3 regions of the Cutibacterium sp. KB22876 genome follow, and region 3 is predicted to be linked to each of the others. Evidence: riboswitches for the same ligand, from Rfam matches in the RefSeq annotation. Region 3 holds a riboswitch; each other region holds the start of a gene.

Evidence for each region. A riboswitch is a leader RNA that binds a small molecule or an ion and turns the genes downstream of it on or off. The one in region 3 is predicted to bind cobalamin.
Region 1: another riboswitch for cobalamin. It lies ahead of AC6I1W_RS01240 (anaerobic ribonucleoside triphosphate reductase); the one in region 3 lies ahead of cobO (cob(I)yrinic acid a,c-diamide adenosyltransferase).
Region 2: another riboswitch for cobalamin. It lies ahead of AC6I1W_RS04510 (FecCD family ABC transporter permease); the one in region 3 lies ahead of cobO (cob(I)yrinic acid a,c-diamide adenosyltransferase).

What each region holds. Positions count from the first base shown of each region.
Region 1 covers NZ_AP040858.1:267,602-273,457, forward strand. Annotated here, with positions in the region: gene nrdG (anaerobic ribonucleoside-triphosphate reductase activating protein) at 1-301, opposite strand, end outside; gene AC6I1W_RS01240 (anaerobic ribonucleoside triphosphate reductase) at 315-2,651, opposite strand; cobalamin riboswitch at 2,727-2,937, opposite strand; gene AC6I1W_RS01245 (YbhB/YbcL family Raf kinase inhibitor-like protein) at 3,112-3,573, shown strand; gene AC6I1W_RS01250 (cutinase family protein) at 3,838-4,902, shown strand; gene AC6I1W_RS01255 (hypothetical protein) at 4,907-5,605, opposite strand; tRNA gene AC6I1W_RS01260 (tRNA-Leu) at 5,737-5,819, shown strand.
Region 2 covers NZ_AP040858.1:997,450-1,003,305, reverse strand. Annotated here, with positions in the region: gene AC6I1W_RS04530 (ABC transporter substrate-binding protein) at 110-1,174, shown strand; gene AC6I1W_RS04525 (FecCD family ABC transporter permease) at 1,171-2,166, shown strand; gene AC6I1W_RS04520 (FecCD family ABC transporter permease) at 2,163-3,185, shown strand; gene AC6I1W_RS04515 (ABC transporter ATP-binding protein) at 3,182-3,988, shown strand; cobalamin riboswitch at 4,137-4,295, shown strand; gene AC6I1W_RS04510 (FecCD family ABC transporter permease) at 4,334-5,359, shown strand; gene AC6I1W_RS04505 (ATP-binding cassette domain-containing protein) at 5,356-5,856, shown strand, end outside.
Region 3 covers NZ_AP040858.1:1,103,777-1,109,632, reverse strand. Annotated here, with positions in the region: gene cobBC (bifunctional hydrogenobyrinic acid a,c-diamide synthase/histidinol phosphate aminotransferase CobBC) at 1-1,387, opposite strand, end outside; gene cobO (cob(I)yrinic acid a,c-diamide adenosyltransferase) at 1,387-2,001, opposite strand; cobalamin riboswitch at 2,042-2,178, opposite strand; gene cbiT (precorrin-6Y C5,15-methyltransferase (decarboxylating) subunit CbiT) at 2,202-2,798, shown strand; gene AC6I1W_RS05045 (energy-coupling factor ABC transporter ATP-binding protein) at 3,015-3,848, opposite strand; gene cbiQ (cobalt ECF transporter T component CbiQ) at 3,845-4,690, opposite strand; gene AC6I1W_RS05035 (energy-coupling factor ABC transporter substrate-binding protein) at 4,687-5,121, opposite strand; gene AC6I1W_RS05030 (energy-coupling factor ABC transporter permease) at 5,114-5,797, opposite strand.

The DNA.
Region 1 (5,856 bases), 840 kb from region 3:
TGGTGAATCCGGACCATGCCCAGACGTCCCACCCCATTTCGTGGGCAGCACGGGACAACGTCGCGCAATCTCCAGGTTGACGACTCGCCTCACCGCCCGAGAGCGTCAATCCGGACGCCAACAACGACGACCTCATCTCGGTGATGATCTCCTCGACGTCGATCTCCTGGCCACCGCAGGGATCCCAGGTACCAGGGTTCTGGCATCCGGGACACTTCAGCGGGCATCCCTGCGCGAAGACCGTAAAGCGGATGCCGGGACCATCGACGATCGACTCCGGCTCGATCCCGGCAACCCTCATCCTCGCTCCGGTCTCATCCGTGCTTGACGCGGTCGCGGACCTCGGCCCGCTTGGCGTCGTTGAATCTGTCCAGCCCACCGACGAGGTAGCCGGTGATGCGGCGAATCCGGTCGAAGGACCCGGAATCCTCGTGACGGCCGCACTTGGGACACTCGTCGTCGATGATCCCGGTGTAGCCGCACTGAGGATCCCGGTCGACCGGATGGTTGATGGACCCGTACCCGATGCCGCTGGCAGCCATGTACCGCACGAGGGCCTCGAAGGCGTCGACGTTGCGTGCCGGATCGCCCGACAGTTCGACGTACGAGATGTGACCGCCGTTGGTGAAGGCGTGATAAGGAGCCTCAATGCGGATCTTGTCCGCAGCACCGATGTGGTACCAGACCGGCACGTGGAAGCTGTTGGTGTAGTACTCCCGGTCGGTGACTCCCGGGATCGACCCGTAACGCTGACGGTCCATCCGCACGAATCGTCCCGACAGTCCCTCGGCTGGGGTGGCCAGGGCCGAGAAGTTCAACCCGGTGCGCTCGGCGGCCTCGTCCATCCTCTCTCGCAGGTGACCGACGATCCGCAAGCCGAGCTGCTGGGCCTCCTCCGACTCACCGTGGTGGACACCGACCAAGGCCGTCAAAGTCTCGGCCAGCCCGATGAACCCCACCGACAGGGTCCCGTGCTCGAGCACCTCGGCGACGGCATCGTCAGGCCCCAAGTTCTCCGAGCCGATCCAGACCCCCTGCCCCATGAGGAAGGGGAAGTTTCGCACCAGCTTGTGGGACTGGATCTTGAGCCGGTCGAGCAACTGGTCGATGACGAGGTCGATCATCCGGTCGAAGGAGGTGAAGAAAACATCGACGTCGTGGTTGGCCTCGATCGCCAGCCTCGGCAGGTTGATCGAGGTGAAGGACAGGTTCCCGCGTCCCCAGGTCTGGGCCTGCGAGGGGTCATGGACGTTCGACATCACCCGGGTGCGGCAGCCCATGTAGGCGATCTCGGTCTCGGGATGGCCGGGCACGTAGTACTCGGCGTTGAACGGGGCATCCTGGAAGGAGAAGTTCGGGAAGAGGCGCTTGGCACTCACACGACAGGCCAGCCGGAACAGGTCGTGGTTGGGGTCGTCGTCGTCGAGATTGACACCCTTCTGCACCCGGAAGATCTGGATCGGGAAGATCGCGGTCTCCCCGCCGCCCAGACCGGCTTCGGTGGCCTCCAGCAGGCAATGCATCACCATCCGCGCCTCCGGGCTGGTGTCGGTGCCGTAATTGATCGACGAGAACGGGGTCTGCGCCCCGGCTCGCGAATTCATGGTGTTGAGGTTGGCGATGAGGGCCTCCATCGCCTGGTAGGTCTGACGACGCGTCTCCTCGACAGCCTGGCGACGGACTCTGTCGGCGACCCGGTCGGTGTCGTCAATGAGCCCGGCGAACAGTTCCGCCAGCTGCTCCTTCTCACGGGCCAGCGCGGCGGCATCCGGCTCCAGCACCCACCCGGAGGCCGCCTCGCGCACCTCGTCGAGATGCTCCTCGTCACCACCGAGAACCTCGAAAGTCCTCGTCAGACCGATTTGGGCGGCCTTGACGAAGGTCTTGGCGACCCCCGGCGCCATGTCTCGGTCAAAGTTCGGCACCGCCTGGCCACCGTGTTGGTCATTCTGGTTGGACTGGATCGCGATGCAGGCCAGGGCCGCGTACGACCCGATCGATTGCGGGGTTCGCAGCACGCCGTGGCCGGTGGAGAAGCCGTGCTCGAAGAGATCGGTGAGGTTGATCTGGCAACAGGTGGTCGTCAGGGTGAGGAAGTCGAGGTCGTGGATGTGGATGTCCCCGTCACGATGGGCGGCGGCATGGGTGGGGTCGAGCACCTCGAGCAGGTTGAACTGCTTGGCCGACTCGGTTCCGTAGCGCAGCATCGACCCCATTGCGGAGTTGCCGTCGACGTTGGCGTTCTCCCGCTTAGCGTCAGCCTCCTCGGCGGAGGCGAAGGTGATCTCGCGCAGGGTGCGCATGAGGGCGGACTGCTGGTCGCGGGCGACGGTGCGACGCTGACGGTAGAGGATGTAGGCCTTGGCGACGTCGTCATGTCCCTGATCCATGAGGGCCTTCTCGACGAGGTCCTGGATGGCCTCGACGTCAGGGGTGTCCTCACCCATCTCGCTCAGTCGGGAGAGCACCTCGAGGGCGACCTCGGAGGCCAGGAGTTCGGGGGCGTCGATGCCACAGGCGACGAAGGCCTTGCGGACGGCCTCGACGATCTTCGTCGAGTCGAATCCGATGACCCGTCCGTCCCTCTTGCGGATGGATGCTGGTACTGCTCGCTGCTGGCTGATGGACACCGAATGAAGGGTGGTCGACATGCTCTCTCCTCGAAGCAGCGCACGGGTGGAGCAGGTTCGCCCCGGGTCGTCCCGCGCGCCCGTAGTCGTACCGGGTCGCTGACCCGGGCACTGGCAGGTCTTCGGACTTCAGGGCTTTCCGTCGCCAGACGGGTTCCTACCGAGCGACGCTTCCCAGCCGGATGGCCAGTGCGTGTGTCGCCGTCGTTCCCTGTCACCGCTGCGGGGCAGTTCCGGTTTCCCACCGGATTCCCTCTTTCCTCCCATCACCGCCAGATGTCGAGAAACCCCTACATCTGGTGCCTCGCGATGAGAACCAGCACAAGATGAAGGGTATACGCATCTCGACGCATCCGCGCACCCGCCCCCTCGTCTCGCCGTGGCGGGTGCGCTCCCCCGCGATCAGAGCCAGTTGCCACGCCCTTCGGATCGCACATCAGGCTGGCATCATGGACACACGCCAAGGGAAAGGACACAACCCATGGAGATCACCAGCACGTCCATCAAGGAAGGCCAGCCGATCGCCCTGGCCTACGCCCACGCCGATGCGGGCGGCAAGAACGTCAGCCCGCAGTTGAGCTGGACGCCCGGCCCGGAGGGCACCAAGTCCTACGCGATCACCATCTACGATCCCGACGCCCCCACTGGTTCCGGCTTCTGGCACTGGATCCTCGCCGACATCCCGGCCGACGTCACCTCCCTCGACGAAGGCGGCCCGCTGCCCTCCGGCGTGCGCGAGTGGACCAACGACTACCAGGAGGACGGCTACTCCGGCGCCTGCCCGCCGCCCGGACCGGCCCACCGCTACATCCACACCGTCCATGCCATGCCGAGCGAGCATCTCGACATTCCTGACGACGCCGCCAACGTCCAGGTCCGCTTCGCCATCCACACCAGCGAGCTGGACTCCGCGTCGATCACCGGAACCTTCCAGCAGTCCTGACGATGACCAGGGCTGCCAACCGACCTCGTGGCAGCAAACACGAACAGGCGCCGTCGACCACGTGTCGGCGGCGCCTGCTTGACTGGCGTCGTGAAGCTTCGGCAGACATTGCTCACTCTCCTCGTCGCCGTCGGTCTGGTATCGATGCCGCTTTCCGCCAGTGCCGAGTCAGCAACCCCCACCCCGACGACCACCAGCACCAGCTACGCCAGCGGATCCGCGGACTCTCCCAAACCTGCCGCACCCATCACCCCCGGAGCAGGAATGGGCTGGGGCTCAGACCCGGTGTCCTCAGAACACGCATCCCAGATGGAGTGTGCCTCCGTGATGTTCGTCGGCGTTCGCGGCTCCGGGGAAACCCCTCCCTATGGCGAGACCATCACGTCGATCCGTGACGCTGTGGCCCAGAAGTGGAAGGGCAAGGGAACTGTCCGTCAGGTCTACCTGGACTATCCTGCGGCTGACCCTCACACCCTGCAACAAGCATCGATGAGCAGTCTCCTCTTCGACGCAACCATGCCGTCGACGGAGTACTTCGACTCTGCGGCTCTGGGAGCCAAGAAACTCACCGCCCTCCTCAACGCCGAGAAGAAGCAGTGCCCCAAGGAATGGGTCATCCTCGCCGGTTTTTCCCAAGGCTCCCAGGCCATCACCCAGGCCCTCGCCCAGACCGACACCCCTCAGCGCCTGGCAGGTGCCATCCTGGCCGGGAACCCAGACCACTACCCAGGGCAGAACGTCCAGGAACTCAGTGGAGATGCCGACCGGTCGGCCATGGGAATGGCTGCCATCCTCTACTACTTGCGAGAGCGCGCACATGCGACCCCCGGGGCCAACCGTGACGCCCAGATGCGGGCCATCATCAAGGCCACCCTCAGTCTGAGTCAGGAATCCCTTGATCAGAAATCTCTGGACGCTGACATGGTCAAGGCCGAGGCGGCGATCCCTCCCGAGGCCTACCCGGAAACCTATTCAGTGTGCTTGAAGGGTGATCCCGTCTGCGACACCGCGCCAGCCCTGACGCGCATCCTCACCCTGCAGTCAACCTGGCAGGACGAGCTCAACCAAGGCCGTCCCGTCCACATGGGGTACACCCGAAGCGTCCTGGAGGCTTCCCTGAATCGCATTGCCCAGCGCGCGAATGCCGTGGGAGCCGCCGAGGCCAAGGGTGCTCCCATCCCCCATGGACAGACGGTGACGGTCGCGACTCGCGAATGGTGCCCGTTGCAGATCGCAGTTGCGGTCGGTGCCGGAGTGCTCGGTCTGGCACTGGGCTGGCTCCTGGGACGAGCCGGACGACGTCGTCAGCGTCATCACCGCTGGCACTGAGACCTCACAGCTCGAAGAACCACTGCCCAGTAGTCAGCACGCCGATGACGTCGGCCAGCAGAAGGCCTCCAAACGCAGCGAGCATCGCTGAGATACCGCGATGAAGCGCGACGGCGTGGTCCTCACGGATGCTCGTCACCACTCGGGTGACGCGGTCAGGCCCACCGATGAGGTAGGCGATGACGAGGACGATGAGCAGGCTGTGACTGCAGACAACCCAGATGAGGGACTCGGCGACGGCCCAGCTGACATGCGGAAGGTGCGCGGCATGGACGAGCATCGCCCAGAATGCCGGGTCGATGAGCGAGGACAGGCCCACCAGGAGTCCACTGACGGCCAGAGCCCCGGGCGCCGTCGAACGCGGTGCAGCTGAGGTGTCCTCGTCCAGTTCCTTCGTCGCCGCCCCGGGACGCAGTCGCCATGCCGCCCAACCCAGGAAGGCCACGCCAAGGATCGCCACCAACCACACCCAGACCAGGTGCGGAACATGTAGTCCATGAATTCCCAGCCGGGCGAGCAAGGCTCCCAGACCGAGCACTCCGGCAACCCCGAAGATGGCGGAGGTTCCCACCGAGGTGAGCAACACCATGACGACGCCGCGACGTCTGACGCCCAGACCGAGGGCTGCCAACAGCACGAAGGACCCCAGGGGGTCGAAACCGGCGATGCCCAAGGCGAAGGCCGCGGCGAGGAAGGACAGCACGGGGCAAGGCTACTCGGTACGCAGGCGACGCCCCGACGGCCCCGTCATGACGCAGCGGGACAGGCTCGATTTCACTTCGATTCCCAATCCGTGCTACCGTCTCCGAGTTGGGTCCGCCAGACGGACCCGATGCGCGAGTGGCGGAATGGCAGACGCGCTGGCTTCAGGTGCCAGTGTCCCTTGGGACGTGGAGGTTCAACTCCTCTCTCGCGCACAGCGATCAAATGGTCGGTGACTAGGTGAAACTCCTA
Region 2 (5,856 bases), 110 kb from region 3:
GCTGGCAAGGGGTTGTACGCCCAATGACACATGGTCCTTACGTTGCTGGATTTTCCTTCTCAGGGTTGACTAACCTAACAAGGCATTGTCACGGTACCAAGGAGAATTCATGTTCCCGTCCCCCATATCGAGGCGCACCATCCTCGCATCGTCTCTCGGCCTCGGTGCCGCCGCAGCTCTGGCCGGTTGTAGCAAGGACACTGACACCTCGCCCAGTGGCGCGAACCAGCACTCGTCAGCCACCAAGGGGTTCCCGGTGAGGATCAAGCATGCCTGGGGCGAGACTGTGGTGAAGTCTCCTGCAACCCGCATTGCCACCACTGGGTGGGCTGGTCAGGATGCCGTCCTGGCCATCGGACTGGTTCCCGTCGGCATGCCGAAAGCCACTTATGGCGATCCCTCCGGAAAGGGGATGCACACATGGGTGGCTGATGCCCTGGCCAAGCTCAATGCGACCGGCGACAAGGCGCCCAAGCTCTACGACGAGACCAGCGACACCGACGCCGCCGCCATCGCAGCGACCCAACCTGATCTCGTCAGCGGCCTCAACTCCGGGATGACCAAGGAGCAGTACGACAAGCTCTCCAAGATCGCCCCCACCCTTCCCTACCTCGAAAAGGCGTGGAGCATCGACTGGCGTACCCACCTGCGCACCATCGCCGAGGTCGTCGGAAAGGCCGACAAGGCCGAAGAGGTCATCATGTCCTGCGAGAAGTCGATCGCTGACGCCTTGGCTGCGCACCCCGACGTCAAGGGACTCACCGCTGGAATGTTCTATTTCGACGTCAAGAAGCTCTCGGAGATCTCGGTTTACACCAAGGGCGACTCTCGTGCTGACTACCTCACCGACCTCGGCTTCAAGGCGCCGTCATCAATCCAGAAGCTGTCGGCGGAGTCGAAGCAGTTCTACACCACGGCTTCGGCGGAGAAGGCCGACATGTTCAATGACGTCGACCTCATCGTCTGCTACGGAGATCCCAAAACCCTTCCCGGTCTGCTCGCCAAGCACCCGTTGCTCTCGAAGATCACCGCTGTGCGCAAGGGAGCAGTGGCCGTTCTCGAGGACAACTCCCCGCTCGCGGCATCGATGTCTGCCAGTGCCTTGTCCATCCCCGGTCAGGTGGGACCGCTCGTCGAGCGACTGGCCGAAGCGGCCACGAAGGCGAAGGCGTGACACCACGGAGGGGATGGACCCTGCTCGTCGTCACCGTCCTGCTCGCCTGTCTGTGCGCGGCCTCGGTGATGGTGGGTTCACGATCCATCCCGCTCCATGATCTGTGGACGACCCTGAGACAGCCGTCCGCTGACCCCTTTGTCGCCGAGGTCATCCGCTCACGCGTTCCACGCACGGTTCTCGGCCTGGTGTCCGGAGCCGCCCTCGCACTCTCCGGCGCCCTCATGCAGGCGCTGACCCGCAATCCCCTGGCCGATCCAGGAATTCTCGGCATCAACTCCGGGGCCGCTCTCGCTGTCCTCGTCGGTATCGCCCACCTGGGCCTGACGGCACCAATCCAGTACGTCTGGCTGGCCGTTGCCGGGGCTACCGCAGCTGCCGCCCTGGTCTGGCTCATCGGAGCCGGAAGCCGCAGCCGGCCAACTCCCGTCCGACTGGCACTGGCCGGAGCCATCGTCACCGCCGTCCTCACCGGTTTCATTCAGATGGTGTTGTTACCTCACCCGAACCTGCTGCAATCCTTCCGAACCTGGCAGGCAGGATCCCTCAGCGGACCCAATCTGGGACAGATCGCGACGGTGTCTCCTCTGCTCCTCGTCGGAGTGGTGCTGGCTGCCATCAGCGCCCCAGGCCTGAACACCCTCGCGCTGGGAGAAGACCTGGCAGCGGGCCTGGGGACGCGAGTGACTGTCGTCCGGGTGACGTCATCGGTGGCCGCCGTCCTGCTGGCAGCTGGAACCACGGCGCTGACGGGTCCCATCGGGTTCGTGGGGCTCATCGCCCCTCACGCCGTGCGGGCCGTCGTCGGCCCGGACAATCGGCGGGTGCTGGCATGGTGTGCCATCTGCGGACCCGTTCTGGTGCTGGCGTCCGACGTCCTGGGACGCGTCATCACTCGGCCTGCCGACGTCGCGGTGGGAATCGTCACCGCAATCATCGGAGCTCCGGTGTTCATCGCCCTGATCCGTTGCCGGGAGGTGAGACAACGATGAGCGCGCTTGCTCTCGTGCGGCAGGGGCGACGGCACCGCCGCCTGCGTCGTGGTCTGGTCGTGACCATCTTGTCGGTGGCAACTGTCGCCGCTTTCATTGCCAGCCTGTGCCTTGGCGAGCAGATGTACTCGCCGTCACAAGTCGTCGACGCTCTCCGCGGGCAGGTCGGCCCGGCATCCTTCATCATCGGTGACCTCCGTCTCCCACGCACCATTGCCGGACTTCTCTGTGGCGCTGCATTTGGCCTTGTCGGAGCATTGTTCCAGGCCCTGCTGCGCAACACGTTGGCAAGCCCTGACGTCATCGGGATCACGGCCGGGGCCAACACTGCCGCGGTAGCTGGAATCATCGTGCTCGGATGGTCCGGCCTGCAGCTGACGTGTCTGGCCGTCGCGGGAGCGATCGTAACGGCCGGCATCGTCGTCGGGCTTGCGCGCCACGACACATCAGGTGGCGAGCGGCTCATCCTCATGGGCATTGCGACGGGGGCTATGGCGACCGCAGGGACGATGTGGCTGATGGTCCGCGCCGATCCCAATGATGCGGCTGGGGCTGCTCGTTGGCTCGCGGGCAACCTTGCCGTGGCTTCCGCTGACCAATCCGCCACTCTCGCCGTCGTCCTTGTCATCGGCCTACCGGTGCTGCTGGCCAACTCTCGCCACCTCGGGACCATGGACGTGGGGGATGACCTGGCCACCGGGCTGGGGGTACACGTGGAGCGGACTCGTGCTCTGCTCATGATCGTCGGGGTCATCGTGCTGGCCTGCGCCACTGCCGTTGCAGGACCGATCGCCTTCGTGTCGCTGATGTGCGGACCGATTGCATTTCGACTGTGTGGCCCAGGAGATGCCCCACTCATGGCCTCCGCGCTCACTGGATCGGTCCTGGTACTGGTGTGCGACTTCGTCGGCGCCAACCTCATGTCACACACCTATCCGGTGGGGCTGGTCACCGGGATTCTGGGCGGGGTGTACCTGCTCATCGTCATGGCTCGTCAGTCTCGAAAGGAGAGTGCGTGAGAACCAGTCATCATCTGAAGGCCGACGCGGTATCGGTTGGGTACGGAGACCGCGCCGTCCTGGACCACCTCGACCTCAGCATCCCGACCGGAAGGATCGGGGCAATCATTGGCCCGAACGGTTGTGGCAAATCCACCCTGTTACGGACGATGACACGCTTGATCCGCCCCAGCAGCGGTCAGGTCGTCCTGGACGGTCAGGAGCTCCCCACTGTGCCGACCCGGCAACTCGCCCGTGTCGTCGGGTTGTTGCCGCAGTCCCCGACAGCTCCGACGACGATCACCGTCGCAGATCTGGTGGCGCGCGGACGCGCTCCTCACCAAGGAATTTTCGGACGATGGACCACCGCCGATGAGCAGGCGGTGGCGTCGGCGCTGGAACGCACTGGAATCGTCGAGCTGGCCCGACGACCGGTTGACGAGCTGTCCGGAGGTCAGCGCCAGCGAGTGTGGATCGCCATGGCCTTGGCCCAGAACACCGACGTGCTCTTCCTCGACGAACCGACGACCTACCTTGATCTGGCCCATCAGATCGACGTTCTCAGCTTGTTGCGTGACCTCAACCGCCGTGACGGGGTGACGATCGTCATGGTGCTCCATGACATCAACATGGCGGCGCGCTACTGCGACTGGTTAGTGGCCATGCGTGACGGGGAGATTCGAGCGAACGGAACCCCCACCGAGGTCATCACCGCCGACGTCATGCGAGAAGTCTTTGGCCTGCACACGCACATCATCCATGCCCCGGATGTCGGGACGCCCATCGTCATCCCGATCGACACCGTGGGGGTCGATGACGGCTGACTCGCGAGAAGCCCTCCATGGTGCGTCACTGACGTCGGGCCCTCGCCGATGGGTATGGCATCGACCGTCGCCACATCGCCTTCATGAGGTACTGGAGACAGGACAACGCTGCGATGTGAGGGTAACCGAATTCCATTTGTGAGGCACGGCTAAGATGACTGCGTCCGGCGTAGGGAACCCCGTGTGAATCGGGGGCTGACGCGCAGCGGTAAGGCGGACGAACGGGCAGACAAGCCACTGGGAAACCGGGAAGGCGCCCGTTCGGTTGAGGCCAAGTCCGAAAACCTCCTGGACCGTATCTGACCGACGGCCGCGCGATTCGGCCCTGACGAGGACGGCTTTCCCTTGGCTCGACTCCTTCACCGCCGTACCCCGACTCGCTTCTTCCTACTCGTGACTCTCCTCGTGCTCATGCCGGTACTCTCGATTGCCTTTGGTGCCGCACCGGTACCCATCGGTCAGGTCTTGGGGGTACTCGCCGACCATTGTGACATTCCCATTCACGTGACCTGGGACTCCATTACCGACGCGATCGTCTGGCAGAACCGCATGCCTCGCATCGTCACCGGGCTCGGCGTCGGCGCGACCCTCGGTGTCGCCGGAGTCGCACTCCGAGCCGTGGTTCGCAACCCCCTCGCAGAGCCCTACGTACTTGGCGTGAGCGCGGGAGCCTCCTCGGGAGCTGCCGCGGCGATCATCATCGTCGGCGTCACCTCGTCATTCGCAGTAGCCGGCATGGCCTTCCTGGGAGCGCTGCTGTCGACCGCGATCGTGCTGTTCATGGGCGGCGGCCGGAACTCGTCGACGCTGCGTCTCGTCCTCGCCGGTCTCGCGGTGGGATTCATCTTTCAAGCCGTCACCAATTTCATCATCATCTCCTCCGACTCGGCCGAGACTGCACGCGCGGTGATGTTCTGGACCCTCGGTGACCTGTCTCGAGCCAGCTGGGGGCAGGGATGGACGAACGTTGCCGTGGCGATCGTTCTGACTGTACTGCTGTGGGCATGTGCCCCATGGCTCGACGCGTTGGCGTCCGGGGATTCCACGGCCACCGCGGTCGGGATCGACCCGACCGTCATCCATGTGCTGCTTCTCGTCCCCGTATCGGCTGGGGTGGCCATGGCGGTGGCTATCTCCGGCGGCATCGGTTTCGTCGGACTGGTCATCCCCCACCTCATGCGATCCTTCATCGGTCATGGCCACCGTCGGTTGGTGGTCTCCTCGGCTATGGCCGGAGCCATCTTCCTGATGTGGGCCGACACCTTCTCACGCACCGTGTTCAGCCCAGCCGAACTGCCCATCGGAGTCATCACGGGTCTGCTCGGCGCGCCGTTCCTCCTCGTGTTGGTGCGACGGGAGGCGATGGCATGATCACCGCTTCCGACTTAGTCATTCACCGAGGACAGCGGGTTGTCCTCGACGGCGTCGATCTTTCAGCGGATCAGGGCGTGACCATCGGGGTCGTCGGCCCCAATGGCGCAGGAAAGTCAACCTTGTTGTCTGCGCTGTACCGCAACGTCGCGATTGCCTCCGGACGAGTCACCGTCAGCGACCATGATCTCTCAGCCATGAATCGCCGCGAGATTGCGCGCGAGGTCGCCGTCGTCTCTCAGATTCCCGATCAAGCCCTGCCGCTGACGGTTCGCGACACCGTCTCCCTGGGACGACTCCCCCACCGATCCCTCATGGGATACGGGGATGCGACCGATCGTGACATCGTCGACAATGCCCTGACGAGAACGGACCTGACAGGTCTCGCGGATCGACTCGTCACCCAGTTGTCCGGCGGGGAACGTCAGAGGGTTCTCGTCGCCCGAGCCATCGCCCAGCAGGCCGGCCATCTGCTGCTCGACGAGCCCACCAATCAC
Region 3 (5,856 bases):
CCCTCCCCTCGTGGAACCTCGCCACCTCACGGGCAAACCACGCCGCCTGGGAGGGGTGACCGGCCCAGTGCAGGTGCAGGTAGGAGGCCTGAACGGTGGGACTCCCCAGAGAAGCAGGGTCTCCCAGAGCTCCCTCGGCACGATCGGTGCCGTCGGGCATGGTGATGTGCCAAGCCGGGTCGACGTCAGCCAATGGCGTCGTCGTGGTGCGGTGGAATTCGTGGCCGACGACGCTGATGGAGTTGCGGGTGGCGACCCGGTACCCCATCGTCAGCCTCGTCGCCATCGCCGCGTCCATCGGAAGGACGCCTGCCATGTCGCGCCCGTCGAGGTGGCGGCAGAGGTAGAGAAGCCCGGCGCACTCCGCGACGATCGGCATCCCGGCCTCGGCATGGGCGCGGACATCTGCCGCGAGCTCGGTGTTGTCCTCCAAATCCGTGGCGTGCATCTCCGGGAATCCACCGCCCAGGTACAGGCCCTGGATGCCGTCCGGAAGATGTCGATCGGTGAGGGGATCGACGTCGACGACCCGGAACCCGGCCGCCCGCAACATCTCGGTGGTCTCGGGGTAGCGGAAGGTGAAGGCTCGCCCCGCGAAGATTCCGACCACCGGCGGCTCGTCGAAGGAATGGCCTTGCCAGCCAGCTGATTGCAGAGCGGCTCGCGGATCCCAAGGCTCGACGTCGAGGTCGGGTGCGGAATCGGCCAGGTCCATAACGGCGTCGAGATCGACGTGTTCGGCGATGAGGTCACCCAGGCCGGCGACCTTGGAGGCGGAGTGCTCCCACTCCCCCGCCGGGACCAGGCCCAGGTGGCGAGACGGCACGAAGATCGACTCGGTGCGCGGAATCCGCCCCAGCACCGGGATGCCGAGTCGGTCGAGTCCGCGCACGACCTCGGCACCATGACGAGGAGAGGCGACCCGGTTGAGGATCACACCGGCGATCGTGACATTCGGATCAAACGTCGCCAGACCTGCCACCACTGCGGCGTGGGTGAGGGACGCATGAGCGGTGTCGACGACCACGACCACCGGGGTCTGGATCGAGGTGGCGATCTCGGCGCTGGACCCGCGTCCGGTCCCGAGCTGGCCGTCGAAGAGGCCCATCACTCCCTCGATGACCGCAATGTCCGCCGCATCGGGGGTGACGAAACCATGGGCCAGCAGCGGGGCCATGAGCTCGTCACCACACATGACGGAGTCCAGGTTGCGGCCCGGACGACCACTGGCCATCGAGTGGTAACCGGGATCGATGTAATCCGGCCCGACCTTGAACGGCGCCACCGTCCGGCCGGTGGCACGCAGGGCTGCCATGAGACCTGTCGCGACGGTCGTCTTACCGCCTCCCGACGCCGGGGCGGCGATGAGGATTCGTGGAATGCGCATCACCATTCGATTCCCGCCTGACCACGCTGACCGGCGTCGAAGGGGTGCTTGACCTTGGTCATCTCGGTGACGAGGTCTGCGACCTCGACGAGGGCTGCCGGGGCGCGACGGCCAGTGATGACGACGTGCTGGGTGCCGGGGCGGTTGACCAGTGTGTCGACGACCTCGTCGACATCGAGCCATCCCCAGTCCAGCGGGTAGGTGAACTCGTCAAGAAGGTAGAAGTCAAGCGCCTCGCTGGCCAGGAGTTCCGACACGTGTCGCCACCCCTCGCGGGCAGCGGCCTCGGGGTCATCGGCGGCATCGAAGGAGCGTGCCCAGGACCATCCAGTCCCCATGACCTCCCATGTGACGGGACCGCCGGCACCGGTCTCCTCGTGGAGTTTCCCGAGAGCTTGCAGGGCGTCCTGCTCGCCGACATGCCATCGTCCGGACTTCACGAACTGGAAGACGCCGACTCTCCACCCTTGGTTCCAGGCGCGCAGGGCGGTACCCATCGCCGCTGTCGTCTTGCCCTTGCCCTCGCCGGTGTTCACAGCAAGAACTGGCCGTAACCGTCGCTGTCTGGTGGACAGCCCGTCGTCTGGTGTGGCGCCACTGCGCGCGTGCGGCATGAACGACCTCCTTGCGGGTCCGCGCCCGTCGGGTCACGGGATTTCCGTGACCTGACCCGCAGGATCGACCTGGCTCGCGCTGAGGCGCTCACAGTGGCGGGACCGCTCCGGATTCACACCGGATTCCTCCCCGAGGGCCACCGTCGATTGTGTCACACGGGTCGGGTTGTCCTCACCCGGCACTGCCCTAAGCTTCCCTCATGACCCATGATCCTGACGCCACCCTCCTCGGACGCACGCCTGGCCTCGACGAGACGCACTTCGCCCATGACGGCCTCATCACCAAACATCCGGTGAGGGCCGTCGCTCTGGCAGCGTTGCGACCCATGCCGGGCCAGCTGCTGTGGGACCTCGGCACCGGCGCCGGGTCGATCGGTGTCGAGTGGTGTCGCACCGATCCGACCTGCCGAGCCATCGGGGTGGAGCGCAAGACAGAACGGGCCGCCAATGCCCGCACGAATGCCGCAGAACTCACTCTGCCCGGCCAGTTCGAGGTCATCGACGCCGACCTCACCAAGGGGCTGCCGGAGGGACTGCCCGACCCGGATGCCATCTTCATCGGCGGCGGTGCGACGGAAACTCTCGTCACCCAGTGTCGACCACGTCTACCCATCGGGGGACGGCTCGTCGTCCATGGGGTGACGATGGAGGCCGAGATGCTCGTGGAGTCCTTGCACCGGGATCTGGGCGGTGACCTCATGAGGTTCGGCGTCGAGACCGCCGACAGCATCGGCCGGCTGCGGGGCTGGAAACCGGCCCGCACCGTCGTGGCGTGGACCTGGCAGCACACTGAGTGACGACGAGCCACCCAGTGTGCACAGTTGTCTGACCCTGGACTCAGCTGATCTGGGAGGCCAGCAGGCAGGCAGCCCAGGTCTGCTCGGCAGCGAAACGCACATGGTGTGGCACTGCCGAAACCGACAGCGCTGACCTGTTCATGATGACCATCGAACCGCCGCACTGTGGCCGCCCCATCAAGAGTGCCTTGTGCCGCTGATGTCACAACGATGACGTCAACACGGACTGCTCGGCGCCAGGTGTGACAGGATCGCGACGACCTCGCTCATCGTTCGGGGACGCTCATCCATCCCAAGACGCCGGACCAGTTCGAGGGGCCAAGGCAGGTGTAGATGGGCCCTCTCCACCATGGTCACATTTGCGAGTAACTCGTCGATCGGCCCCTGCTGCACTCCCCCGTCGACAACGATGAGCGCCTCGTCAGCCCAGGCCAGGGCCAGGTCGACGTCATGGGTAGCCATCGCCACGGTCGTACCGTGGTCGCGCAGACGGTCCAAAGCCTCCAGCATCTTGGTGACGCCGACCGGGTCGAGTCCGGCGGTGGGCTCGTCAAGGAGAAGCAGATCCGGGCGCATGGCGACGGCACCGGCGACAGCAATCCTCTTGCGTTCGCCGTAGGACAGCTGGTGCGTGGCACGCTCGGCAAGATGGCTGGCCCCGAGTAGCTGCAGGGCCTCGGCGACGCGGTCGCGCACCTCCGCCACGTCCAGCCCCATGTTCATCGGGCCGAAGGAGACGTCCTGGCTCACGTCAGCGCTGAAGAGTTGGTCGTCGGGGTCCTGAAGGACGAGCTGAACCGCCCGACGGTGCTCACGAAGCTGGGTGCGCCCGTGACCGAGCACGGTGTCACCTCTCTTGACCTTGCCCTTGACGGGCTTGAGGGAGCCCGACAAGCAACGCATCAGCGTCGTCTTGCCCGATCCGTTTGCTCCCAGAATCGCCACCCGAACTCCAGCGCGGAAGGACACGTTGACGTCGGTGAGCACCATGGGCCGGCCAGGGTGAGTGGCGTACAGGTGCTCGGTCGACAACAGGGCTTCGTCACTCATCTGAAAATCCTTCCGGTCGTCGACCAGCTGATCGCCCAGACTGCGGCGATGACGGTGACGACGATGATCTTGAACCGCGCTGATCCGACGCGTTTGACGGGCAGGGTCACCAGTGCGGACTCGAATCCGCGGTTGACCAGGCCGTCGTTGAGGCGGTTGGCCCTCGTCCAGGCTCGAATTCCGACCGATCCGAGCAGCGCTGCGGTGTTGCTCATGCGCCGGTTGAGCCCGCCAAATTTCCCTTCCGGGGCGTCGCCGAGGCGGGCGTGCTGAGCTTCACCGGCCGTCACGACGGTGTCGAGCAGCACGAAGATGAGCCGGTAGGTCAGGGAGGCGATCTCGAGCAACGGGTCAGGGATGTGGAACTTCCGCAACCACGTGAGCAGATCGACCATGGGGGTGGTGACGGCCAGCACCATGAGGGTGAGGGTGCCGCAGACGCCATGTTCAATCAGTGACATCGCCTGGGCGGTGGTGACCGGCCCGATGCTGAACACCCCGGCATGCCACCAGACTGTCCCGATGGGGGACGACCCAAGGCTGATGAGGACCGAGATCCCGCCGACCACCAGGAAGACGATCGGGGCGGCCATGGCTTGCCACAGCACTCGCCCCCGGATGCGCGCCGGGCCGAGGATGACGATGACGCTGATGATCCCGGCGAGTAGCGCCCCGGGCCAGATGCCGGAGCCGACGACCGGGCTCACCCACGACGATGACTCCATCGACGGGGTACACAGAGCGGTCAGGAGCAAGGATGCTGATAGGGCGACCTTCTCACCAACCGGACGACGCCGCCAGGGGGAATCCCAGGCGGCGTCGTCGAGAGAGGTGATTGTCATGACTTGGCAGTCGCAGTGGATTCCGACGAGGTGACGGCGGCCTCGGGCACGTCGTCGACACTGTGCAGGTCAGAGGCGTGCTCGGCCTCCTCACGACCCTTCTTCTTGCCGGACATGCGGCCCAACGCGTACCCGGCAATGCCGGCACCCAGGGCAGCCTGCATGGCGAACAGACCGGACTCGACCTCACCCGAGTTCGGCTCGAAGATCGGCTCGATCCATTTCTTGGCACCGGCTTGCTCGGCGGCCTCGGCGGCAGCGTCGTCAGTCCCCCCGAATCCTTCCTCGTCGCCGCTGGTCTTCTTGCCACCCAGTACCATGCTGATGACGAACAGGGCCACCACGAGGACGATGATGACGGGGGTTACCCACTTGCTCTGTCCGGTCAGAGAATTGTCCTGACGGGTCTTGGTTACGGTGCTCTCAGGCATGAGCCACCTCCTGACTGTTACCGAGGACGCCGAGCTGCTGGAGCTGCGGGGTTGCGACCTTGGCAAGGAAACGGAACAGCAAGATGCCGATGAACCCCTCAATGAGGGCTAGCGGAATTTGGGTGATGGCGAAGATGCCGAGAAACTTTCCAGCAGCTCCCCAGACGCCACCGGTGGGATCCGGGAAGGCGAAGGCGAGCTGGAAGCTCGTGACGACGTAGGTGATGAAGTCGGCGAAGACCATGCACAGGAAGATTGCCAACGCGTCGGATCCGTGGAGTTTCTTGGTGAGTTTGTAGAAGGCGTAACCGGCCCACGGCCCGGCGATGCCCATCGAGAAGGTATTGGCCCCCAGTGTGGACATGCCACCGTGAGCCAGCAGCAAGGCCTGGAAGATCAACACGATCATCCCGAGGAATGCCATGACCGGTGGTTTGAAGAGGGCAGCGCCGACGCCGGTTCCCGTCGGGTGCGAGGACGAGCCGGTGACACTGGGAAGCTTGATGGCGGAGAGGACGAAGGTGAAGGCGCCAGCAGTGGCGAGCAAGAGCTTGTTCTCGGGGTGCTCCTTGACCTCCTTGACGACTCGATAGCCGCCATGGATGACGAATGGTGCGGCAGCCGCGTACCAGACTGCGCACTGAGTAGGTGAGAGAATCCCCTCAGCGATGTGCATGAGGCGTCATCTCCTTTCTCGGGATTCGCGTCCCGTCCTGGAAAGGCCTGACGTGCATG